DNA from 2 places in the Streptomyces sp. NPDC047028 genome. Region 2 is predicted to be linked to the other one. Evidence: riboswitches for the same ligand, from Rfam matches in the RefSeq annotation. Region 2 holds a riboswitch; the other holds the start of a gene.
The links. A riboswitch is a leader RNA that binds a small molecule or an ion and turns the genes downstream of it on or off. The one in region 2 is predicted to bind cyclic di-AMP.
Positions count from the first base shown of each region.

Region 1: it holds a riboswitch for cyclic di-AMP, as region 2 does, so the genes downstream of both, ABZ854_RS00580 (transglycosylase SLT domain-containing protein) here and ABZ854_RS01530 (C40 family peptidase) in region 2, are expected to answer to the same signal.

Region 1 covers NZ_JBEYVS010000001.1:116,102-121,305, reverse strand. Annotated here, with positions in the region: gene ABZ854_RS00595 (ABC transporter ATP-binding protein) at 1-43, opposite strand, end outside; gene ABZ854_RS00590 (sigma-E factor regulatory protein RseB domain-containing protein) at 78-1,280, opposite strand; gene ABZ854_RS00585 (polyprenyl synthetase family protein) at 1,608-2,618, opposite strand; cyclic di-AMP (ydaO/yuaA leader) riboswitch at 3,151-3,334, shown strand; gene ABZ854_RS00580 (transglycosylase SLT domain-containing protein) at 3,340-3,828, shown strand; gene ABZ854_RS00575 (Cof-type HAD-IIB family hydrolase) at 3,855-4,667, opposite strand; gene ABZ854_RS00570 (FAD-dependent oxidoreductase) at 4,969-5,204, opposite strand, start outside.
Region 2 covers NZ_JBEYVS010000001.1:323,605-328,808, reverse strand. Annotated here, with positions in the region: gene ABZ854_RS01540 (M23 family metallopeptidase) at 1-579, shown strand, start outside; gene pcrA (DNA helicase PcrA) at 622-3,102, opposite strand; cyclic di-AMP (ydaO/yuaA leader) riboswitch at 3,386-3,558, shown strand; gene ABZ854_RS01530 (C40 family peptidase) at 3,566-4,798, shown strand; gene ABZ854_RS01525 (tellurite resistance/C4-dicarboxylate transporter family protein) at 4,911-5,204, shown strand, end outside.

The DNA of each region.
Region 1 (5,204 bases), 210 kb from region 2:
GGCGCTCGACGGCGTTCCGCTCCGTGACGGACCGTCCGTCCATCGGCTCCCCCTCCACTCGTCGTGCCCGGGAAGGGTCACTTCCCTTCGTCGGCCGCCTTCACCAGGGCCTCCTTGGTGACCGCGCCGGCGTACACCTTGCCGTCGTCGGTGATGAGGGCGTTGACCAGGCGGGTGGAGAACACCGTGCCCTTGCCGAACGAGCCCGAGACCTGGTCACCGAGCGAGCCGAGGAAGCCGCCCAGGTCGCCGCCCTTGGAGCCGGTCGGCAGGCCGCCCCTGGAGCCGGTGTCGAAGGTGGCGATGGAGGTCCAGCCCTTGCCGAGCACCTTGGCGCCCTCCATGCCCTGGGCGAGCCCGCCGCCGGGCTTGCCGGCCTCGTGCCGCGGTGCCTTGTGCTCCTGCTTCCCCTCGGTGACCTTCGCGCCCTTGGGCGGGGTGAAGTCGAAGGTGGAGGCACCCGGCGCGGAGAAGGAGACCTGGGTGAAGCCGGCGTCGAGGACGGCGGCGCCGCCGCTCTTCGGCGTCAGCGTGAACTTCAGCGGCATGCCGGTCTTCGCATCCACCGCGATGCTGATCGCGCCGACCGTCGTACCGGACTGCTTCGGTGTGATCAGCAGCTTGTAGGCGTCGCGCCCGGCGACCCGTTCGGTGCCGTCCACGGTGACGGCCGTGGTGTCGTCGACCGACTTCAGGGCCTCGTCGGCGAAGTCCTTCGGCGTGGCCGGCGGCTCCGCCCGGTGCTGCTTTCCGGAGTCGGCGGCGGTGGAGTGGTAGACCTCGTTGCTCTTGCTGTCGTAGCCCCAGACGTCCTTGCCGTCGTGGATGAGGCTGTACTCGGAACCGCTCTCCAGCAGGGACAGCTTCTGCTTGTCCGGGCCGTTCTCGGCCACGCGCAGGGTGTGCGTACCGGAGACGAGTTCGGTCAGTTTGGACTGCGGGTCGGCGGACGAGCCGTCCCCGTCGCCCTTGGCCATGCCGGACGCGAGGCCGCCCTCCAGGCCGCCCAGGTTCGGCAGTCCGAGGTCGGTGCTGAACCTCACGGTGCCGGACAGCTGCTGCACGTCCGACTTCGCGATCTTCTCGATGAGCTGCTGGGCGGTGATCTTCGGCAGGTCGGGGTCGCCCGAGGCGGCCAGCGCCGGGACCAGCCCGATCGTGATCGCCGCCACCCCCACCACCGCGACCGGGACCGCGTACCGTGCTGCCTTGCGGCGCGCCGAGGGCCGGTCCTCGTCGTGCGCGGCGCCCGCCACGTCGTCGGTTTCGTACGGTGCCATGTGTGCCCTACCTCCGTCGTCGGCGGCGGCTGTCGTCACGCTGGTCCCCCTGAGCCGCCATTCTCACCCGAATCGGTGAGGAGTGGTGATTTCCGTGGTTTCCATCTCACCAAATCGGCCGTGAGGAAGCGTCAGACCTCGGAGCCAACTCGTGTACGACTGCGGTATGACATGCCGGGGCGGCATCTCCCCCGACCCGTAGGGGTCGTACGGGAGACACCGCGGGTGCGGGTCGGACACGGCGGGACCGTGCACGGCGGACCGTGTACCGCGGGACCGCGGCTGCCTACGCCGAAGGGGCGGACGGGCGTTCAGGCGTCCGGCCGTTCAGCCCGCGCGGTGCACCACGGCGTCGCACAGTTCGAGCAGCGCGGCCTTGGAGTCGCACTCGGGCAGCGGCGCGAGCGCGGAGCGCGCCTCCTCCGCGTAGCGGACGGTGTCGCGGCGGGCCTGCTCCAGCGCGGGGTGCGCGCGCAGCGCGGCGAGCGCCTCGGCGTGCCGGGCGTCGTCGCTGAGGTCGGAGTCGAGCAGCGCGCACAGCGCGACGTCCTCGGCCAGCCCGAGCCGGGCAGCCCGCTCGCGCAGCCGGAGCACGGGCAGGGTCGGGATGCCCTCGCGCAGGTCGGTGCCGGGGGTCTTGCCGGACTCGTGGGAGTCGGAGGCGATGTCCAGGACGTCGTCGGCGAGCTGGAAGGCGACGCCGAGCCGTTCGCCGTACTGGGTGAGGACGTCGACGACCGTCTCGTCGGCGCCGGACATCATCGCGCCGAACCGGCACGAGACGGCCACCAGCGAGCCGGTCTTGCCGCCCAGCACGTCCAGGTAGTGCTCGACGTGGTCGCGGCCGTCCGTGGGGCCGGCGGTCTCCAGGATCTGCCCGGTCACCAGCCGTTCGAACGCGAGGGCCTGCACCCGGACCGCCTCCGGCCCGAGGTCGGCGAGGATCTGGGAGGCGCGAGCGAAGAGGAAGTCGCCGGTCAGCACGGCGACGGAGTTGCCCCAGCGGGTGTTGGCGCTGGCCACACCGCGTCGTACGGCGGCCTCGTCCATCACGTCGTCGTGGTACAGCGTCGCCAGGTGGGTCAGCTCCACGACGACGGCGGACGGGACGACGCCGGGTGCGTAGGGGTCGCCGAACTGTGCCGCGAGCATCACCAGGAGCGGCCGGAACCGCTTCCCGCCGGCCCGGACGAGGTGCTGCGCGGCCTCCGTGATGAACGGGACCTCGCTCTTGGTGGCCTCGAGCAAGCCTTCCTCGACAGCCGCCAATCCGGCCTGGACATCGGCTTCCAGAGCCTGGTCCCGCACGCTCAGCCCGAACGGCCCGACGACGGTCACGAGGGGTCTCCTGTCTGCTGGTGTCTGCTGGCGATTACACGGTTTGTCGATAGGTCGCTGCCATCACTCAAGTCAGCGTATCCGGTCAGCTTTCGATCACCGCTAGCGCCCACCGCTACAGGCCGGGCCGTACCGGACCACTCCCGGCAGGCCCGCGATCGGATGACAGAAACGGACATTTATCGACTTAACGGATTCCGCGAGATTTGCACAAAAGCACGCATCCCCGAGAACCACGGACACGGATGGCGGCATTCCGGGACGAGCAAATCCCCCATGTCTGATTTTGCATAATTTGCCATTTCGTGAATTGGGTCACGCGAGCCCCGTACCGCCCCATGGCGCACCTCCTCCACATCCCCCCTTGCGTCACCGGCTAGTTGAGGATTGGCGGCTGCAAAGGATCAAGTACTCGAAACGGTACAGACCAAGGTCAACTGACGCGTTGTGTGAATCCGGTACTTGTTCCCGACATGTGCTCTCGCATACGTTCCCGGCCGTCGGACGGACGCCGAATCCTGCCACCGCCCGACACCACCCATCGACGAACTCATTTCGTGTGGCAGGAGCGGGGGACCCAGGTAAGTCGCCGGACCGGACGGCAGTCGTCGTACCGGAACGGCTTGGGGTGAAGTCGTGCCGCCGTCCGCGCGGCGCGACCGGGCACCTCCCCGCCCGAACCCGACAGCTCACCTCGCAGGCGACGGAGAGGAACATCCCCATGTCTGCTGCCGCCCAGCACCGCCGCCCCCGCACCCGCCGCCTCGTCCGCACCCTCGCCGTCGCCGGCACCGGCGCCGCCGTCCTCGCGCTTCCCCTCATCGGCGCCACCAGCGCCTCCGCGGCCACCGCCACCTCCGCGACGCCCTCCACCACCCTCGCCGGCTACCCGAACAACCTCGACGGCTGGATCCGCGAGTCCCTGGCGATCATGGCCGAGCGGCACATCCCGGGCACCTACGACGGCATCTACCGCAACGTGATGCGCGAGTCCTCCGGCAACCCCGCCGCCATCAACCTCTGGGACTCCAACGCGGTCGCCGGCACCCCGTCCAAGGGCCTGCTCCAGGTGATCGACCCGACGTTCACCGCCTACCACGTGCCCGGCACCTCCTTCGACCCCTACGACCCGGTCGCGAACATCACCGCCGCCTGCAACTACGCGGCCGCGCGCTACGGCTCCATCGACAACGTGTTCGGCGCGTACTGAGGCCGGCGATCCCAGGCCTGGACTCGTCAGAGGCTCGGGAACAGTCTTTCGAGGACGACGGCGATGCCGTCGTCCTCGTTCGACGAGGTGACCTCGTCGGCGACCGCCTTCAGCTCCGGATGGGCGTTCGCCATGGCGACACCGTGCCCGGCCCACTCGAACATCGGGATGTCGTTGGGCATGTCCCCGAAGGCGACCGCCCGCTCGGCCGCCAGGCCCAGGTGAGCGGCGGCCAGCGCGAGACCCGCCGCCTTGGTGACCCCGCGCGGCTGGAGCTCCACGGTCCCGGGGCCCGACATGGTGACCGTGGCCAGCGAATCGACCACACCGCGCGCGATGGTCGCCAACTCGTCGTCCGACAGGGTGTGGTGGCGCAGCAGCACCTTGCTGATCGGCGCGCGCCACAGGTCGTCGCGCCGGCCGACCCGCACGGCCGGCAGCGTGGGGTGCGGCATCCGGTACCCCGGCTCGATCAGCGTGAGCCCGTCCACGCCGTCCTGGTCGACGGCCGCGTACACCTGGCCCACCTCGGCCTCGATCTTGCCGAGCGCGGTCTCCGCCAGCTCCCGGTCCAGGCGGACCGACCACAGCAGACGGCCGGCGCCGACGTCGTACACCTGCGCGCCCTGTCCGCACACCGCGAGCCCCGTGCAGCCCAGCTCCTTGAGGAGCGGCCGCACTCTGGGCGCCGGGCGGCCGGTGACCACCAGGTGCCGTGCCCCGGCGCGCGCCACCCGCGCGAGCGCGGCGCGCGACCGTTCGGAGACGGTGTCGTCACCGCGCAGCAGCGTTCCGTCCAGGTCGGTGGCGACGAGTGAATATGCGGGGGAGGCGGCCATGATCAGAGAATACGGACATCGCGCCCCACCCACTCACCCTGTCTTTTCGCTCAGTTGTGTGCCCGCTGCCCCCAAGTGGTGCCCACGGGCCCCGTGATGGCGCGCACGGGACCGGAGGCGTGCGGGACGCGGGGGGGCGGGAGTTGCGACGGACCGGCGCAAGGGTTGCGGGGCGCATCCCCCGGCGGCGGCCCACGGGGGGGCGTCCTTCGGCGACGGTCCACGGGGGGCGTCCTCCGGCGGCGGTCCGCCGGGCGCGCTCCGCCGCGGCCTTTCGCCGGGGACGGTCCGGCGGCGGCCCTCAGCCGTGTGCCGCCGACAGGTGTTTCGTCAGCCGTGGGGAGGCGAACTCCGTGCCGCAGACGAACCGCATCACCGGCCCGAACGAGGCCGCCGCCGGAAGGCCGGTGAAGTACAGGCCGGGCACGGAGGAGACGTAGCCGGCTCCGAGCCTGGGCGCGCCCCGGCTCACCGCGAGCCGCGTGCGGAGCTCGGGACCGAGGAAGTCCATCGCCGCGATGTCCACGCGGTAACCGG
Region 2 (5,204 bases):
GCGGTGAAGCCGTCCGTCGCCAACAACAAGCTGGACACGCAGCTGCGCAGCCTCTCCGCCGGCGCCGACGACTTCGCCGACCGGGCCAGCCGCACGCAGGAGCGGATCGACCTCAAGACCCAGCAGGCGGAGGAGAAGAAGAAGGCGGCCGCCGAGGCGGCGCTCAAGGAGCGGCTGCGCCCCAAGTTCGTGCTCCCCGTCACGCAGAAGGGGCTCAGCGCCTACTTCGGCCAGGCCGGCGTCAACTGGATGTCCGTGCACACGGGCATCGACTTCCCGGTGTCGTACGGCACCACGGTGATGGCCGCCACCGACGGCGTCGTGTCCACGAAGTGGAACAGCGCCTACGGCAACATGATGATGGTGACGGCGAAGGACGGCACCCAGACCTGGTACTGCCACCTCTCGCACTACCGGGTCGCGCCCGGTACGACGGTCAAGGCCGGCGAGCCGATCGCCTACTCCGGCAACTCGGGCAACTCCACCGGCCCGCACCTTCACTTCGAGGTGCGCCCGGGCGGCGGGGCGGCCGTCGACCCGCTGCCGTGGCTGCGCAGCCACGGCCTGGACCCGACGTAACCCACCCCGACGCCGCCACCTCTCCGGCTCCGGTGCCGGTTCCTACAGCTTCTCCACCGGTGCGTACCGCAGCAGCAGCCGCTTCGGCTTGTCGTCGCCGAAGTCGACCGTCGCCTCCGCGTTCCCGCCGGTGCCCTTGACGGCGACGACCGTACCGAGGCCGAACTGGTCGTGCGTCACCCGGTCGCCGACGGCCAGGGCGACCACCGGCTTCTCGGCGGTGCGCCGCGTCGCGAAGCCGGACGCGCCGGAGGCCGAGGACCGGGAGCGGGTCGAGGACAGCGAGGCCGCGATCCCGGACGCGGGCCCGGAGGACGTCGGCGCGGTCGCTCCCGTCCGCTTCCACTCCACGTGGGTGGCCGGGATCTCCTCCAGGAAACGGGACGGCGGGTTGTACGACGGCTGTCCCCAGGCGCTGCGCATCGCCGACCGCGTCAGGTACAGCCGCTCCCGCGCGCGCGTGATGCCGACGTACGCCAGGCGCCGCTCCTCCTCCAGTTCCTTGGCCTGGCCGAGGGCGCGCATGTGCGGGAAGACGCCGTCCTCCATGCCGGTCAGGAACACCACGGGGAACTCCAGGCCCTTGGCGGTGTGCAGGGTCATCAGCGTGATGACGCCGTCGCCGTCCTCCTCGTCGGGGATCTGGTCGGAGTCGGCGACCAGGGCGACCTGTTCCAGGAAGTCGGAGAGGGTGCCCTGCTCGTCCTCGCCGCGCTCCTGCTCGAACTCCAGGGCGACGGCCGCGAGTTCCTGGAGGTTCTCGATGCGGGTCTCGTCCTGGGGGTCGGTGGAGTTCTGCAACTCGGCCAGGTAGCCGGTGCGTTCCAGTATGGCTTCCAGGACGGTCGCCGGTCCGGCACCGGACTCGACGATCGTGCGCAGGTCTTCCATCAGGGTGTTGAACCGCTTGACCGCGTTGGCGGAGCGCGCGGCCATGCCGTACGCCTCGTCGACCCGCTTCAGCGCCTGCGGGAAGCTGATCTTCTCGCGCTGGGCGAGGGCGTCGATCATCGCCTCGGCGCGGTCGCCGATGCCCCGCTTGGGCACGTTCAGGATGCGGCGCAGGGGCACCGAGTCCTCGGGGTTGGCGAGGACCCGCAGGTAGGCCAGGACGTCCCGGACCTCCTTGCGCTCGTAGAAGCGGACGCCGCCGACGACCTTGTAGGGCAGGCCGACGCGGATGAAGATCTCCTCGAAGACACGGGACTGGGCGTTGGTGCGGTAGAAGACGGCGACGTCTCCCGCGCGCGCGTCGCCCGCGTCGGTGAGGCGGTCTATCTCCTCGGCGACGAACTGCGCCTCGTCGTGCTCGGTGTCGGCGACGTAGCCGGTGATCCGCGCGCCCGTGCCGGCGTTGGTCCACAGGTTCTTCGGGCGGCGGGACTCGTTGCGCTCGATGACCGCGTTGGCGGCGGAGAGGATGGTCTGCGTGGAGCGGTAGTTCTGCTCCAGCAGGATCGTCGTCGCGTCCGGGTAGTCCTCCTCGAACTGGAGGATGTTGCGGATGGTCGCGCCGCGGAAGGCGTAGATCGACTGGTCGGCGTCGCCCACCACGCAGAGCTCGGCGGGCGGGAGGTCGTCCGGTCCGGGCGGTACGTCCTCGTCGTGCGCGCCGGTGCCGACCAGTTCCCGCACGAGCGCGTACTGCGCGTGGTTGGTGTCCTGGTACTCGTCCACCAGGACGTGCCGGAAGCGGCGGCGGTAGTGCTCGGCGACGTCCGGGAAGGCGCGCAGCAGGTTGACCGTGGTCATGATCAGGTCGTCGAAGTCGAGCGCGTTGGCCTCGCGCAGCCGCGACTGGTACAGGGCGTACGCCTGGGCGAGGGTCTTCTCGAAGCCGTCGGTGGCCTGGGCGGCGAAGTCCTCCTCGTCGATCAGCTCGTTCTTCAGGTTGCTGATCTTGGCGCTGAAGGACTTGGGCGGGAAGCGCTTGGGATCGAGGTCCAGGTCACGGCAGACCAGGGCCATCAGGCGCTTGCTGTCGGCGGCGTCGTAGATCGAGAACGAGGAAGTGAAGCCGAGCTTCTTCGACTCCCGGCGCAGGATGCGCACGCACGCGCTGTGGAAGGTCATCACCCACATCGCGTTCGCGCGGGGACCCACGAGGTGCTCGACGCGCTCCTTCATCTCGCCGGCGGCCTTGTTGGTGAAGGTGATCGCGAGGATCTGGCCCGGGTGCACGTGCCGCTCGGCGAGCAGGTGCGCGATGCGGTGGGTGAGCACACGGGTCTTACCGGAGCCGGCGCCGGCGACGATGAGCAGGGGCGAGCCGGCGTGCACGACCGCGGCGCGCTGGTTGTCGTTCAGCCCCTCCAGCAGCGCGGCGGTGTCGATGGCGGGGCGCGGGGCGCCGTCGCGGTAGTACGTGTCCCGGTCCGGGGGTACGTCGAACTCCCCGCCGAACAGATCGCCCGGAAGCGGCTCCGGAGCGTGATCGTCCTCGGGCGGTGGCGGGGGTTCCTCCTCGCGCCCGCGGGGGGGCTGGAGGGCCGCCAGGAAGCTGTCGTCAAAGAGGCTGCTCATCGCTCTCCGAGTCTAGGGCGCCCCACTGACAGCCGGTCGCCGACCCGGGAACATGGCCGGATTCCCGAAGAGTTGATCTACCCGCCTCGCGGGCCGTCCATTCCCTCACGCTGCGAAAGTGCCTGCTGGACGGTGTGTGACCGCCGCGCGGGGCAAGCGCGTTCATCCTTCGAGGTAACGAAAATGTATCGGACATATCACGCATCGACCTTCACAGAAGTCACACGAGTTGGCTAGGTTGCGTTCGGGCCGCACGACCCCTTCCGGTGAACCTCGCCGGTCCGGGCGGCCCCCGCCGAGTCCGGCAGCCCCCGTGCAGCGGGGCCCGGAGCCGGGGACCCACCGATCCTGGGGTGAATCGCCCTGTCCCGTCCGGGCCAGGGCCGTAGGGCAGCCTTCCGAACCATCCGCCCGAACCCGACAGCTAACCCGGTAGGCGGCACATTGGAAGGAGTCGCCACCCTTGGCGTCGCACCGCAAGCCGCGCCCCGCGGGGGCGCGCGGAGCAGGTCTCCGCACCCCCGCACTCGCCACCGCCGCGCTCACCTCCGTGGCCGTGCTGTCCCAGACGGCCGACGCCGCGCCCGCCGCCTCCGACGACGGCAGGCCGAGCCGGGAGGAGATCGAGAAGAAGGTCGACGACCTGTACCGGCACGCCGAGTCGGCGACCGAGAAGTACGCGGAGAGGCAAGCGGAGAAATACGCCGAGAAGTACGCCGGGACGTACGACGCGCCGAAGTACAACGCGGCCAGGGAGCGTGACGGCCGGCAGCGCAGCAGCCTCGACGCGCTGCGCGAGGAGGTGGCCCGGCGCTCGGGCCGCCTCAACAAGCCCCGCGCGGACCAGGTTTCGCCCGCCGGAGCCTCCGCGACCGTCCGGAGGCGGCTGGACGCCACCCCCGCGGCCGACTCGCCGGCCACGTCGCAGAACGACCTCCGGACCGCCAAGTCCGCCGTCCAGCACAAGCTCGCCACCGCGCGCGGGATGCTGATCCGACTGACCGAACAGGGGGCGGTGCGGCCGGCGGCAGCCGAACGTCACGGCTGGCAGGACACCCCTGACCGGCCGTCCAAGCCGACACCGCAACGAACGCACTGGCAGGACCCCGGCCCGGCGCCGACCCCACAGCCCGACACGACGACACCGAGTGGAATGTCGGGGCCGGTGGAGTCCGGCGGGTTGCCCGGGGTCGTCGAGTCGGCAGGGTCGCCCGGGGTGGCCGCGGCCGACGGGTTGCCCGGGTCGGTGCAGTCGGCGTCCGGCGGGTTGCCCGGGGTCGTCGAGTCGGGTGGCTCTCTTGGGCCGGGGGGATGGGCCGGGTCGGGCGGGTCGCGTGTCACCAAGGCCGAGAAGGCGCTCGCCTTCGCCCGCGCGCAGATCGGCAAGCCGTGCGTGTGGGGTGCGTCGGGGCCGGGCTCGTACGACTGCTCCGGCCTCACCCAGGCCGCCTGGAAGGCCGCCGGAGTCGCGCTGCCCCGCGCCACCCGCGACCAGGTCCACGCGGGCAGGACCGTCACCCTGGCCGAAGCCCGCCCCGGTGACCTGGTCTTCTTCCACGGCGACGCCGGCCACGTGGGCCTCTGGCTGGGCGACGGAATGATGATCCACGCCCCCAAACCCGGCACGTACGTCCGCGAGGAGTCGGTCCACCACGGCGGCGAATCCATGATCCACAGCGTGGTCCGACCGGCCTGACGGACGCGGCTACGGCGCCGTACCGTTCCTTTTCCCGGCCGCGCCGGACTTTTCGGCCGCCACGCGCGCGTGCCCCGCGCCCACGGCTCGCGCCGCTCCCTAGCATCGGCGCATGCCCGCTCTTTCCGCCCTGCTCGTCTGGTGGGCGTCGCGGCCGCCCGCCGCCGGGGCCGCCGTGATGGCGACCGGCATCCTGTCGGTGGCGCTGCACCTGACGGGCCGCGAGACGCTGTCGCTCGTCGTGCTCGCCATGGCCTGCGTCGGCTGGGTGGCCCTGGCCGCCGACTTCGTCCTACGGCTGCTCCGGGAGCGCCGGCGCTGGGTGGCCGAGGCGGAGACGCCGGGCGCTCTGACGGCCGTGGCGGCGACGACGGTGCTGGGGTCCCGGTTCGCGGCGCTCGGCTGG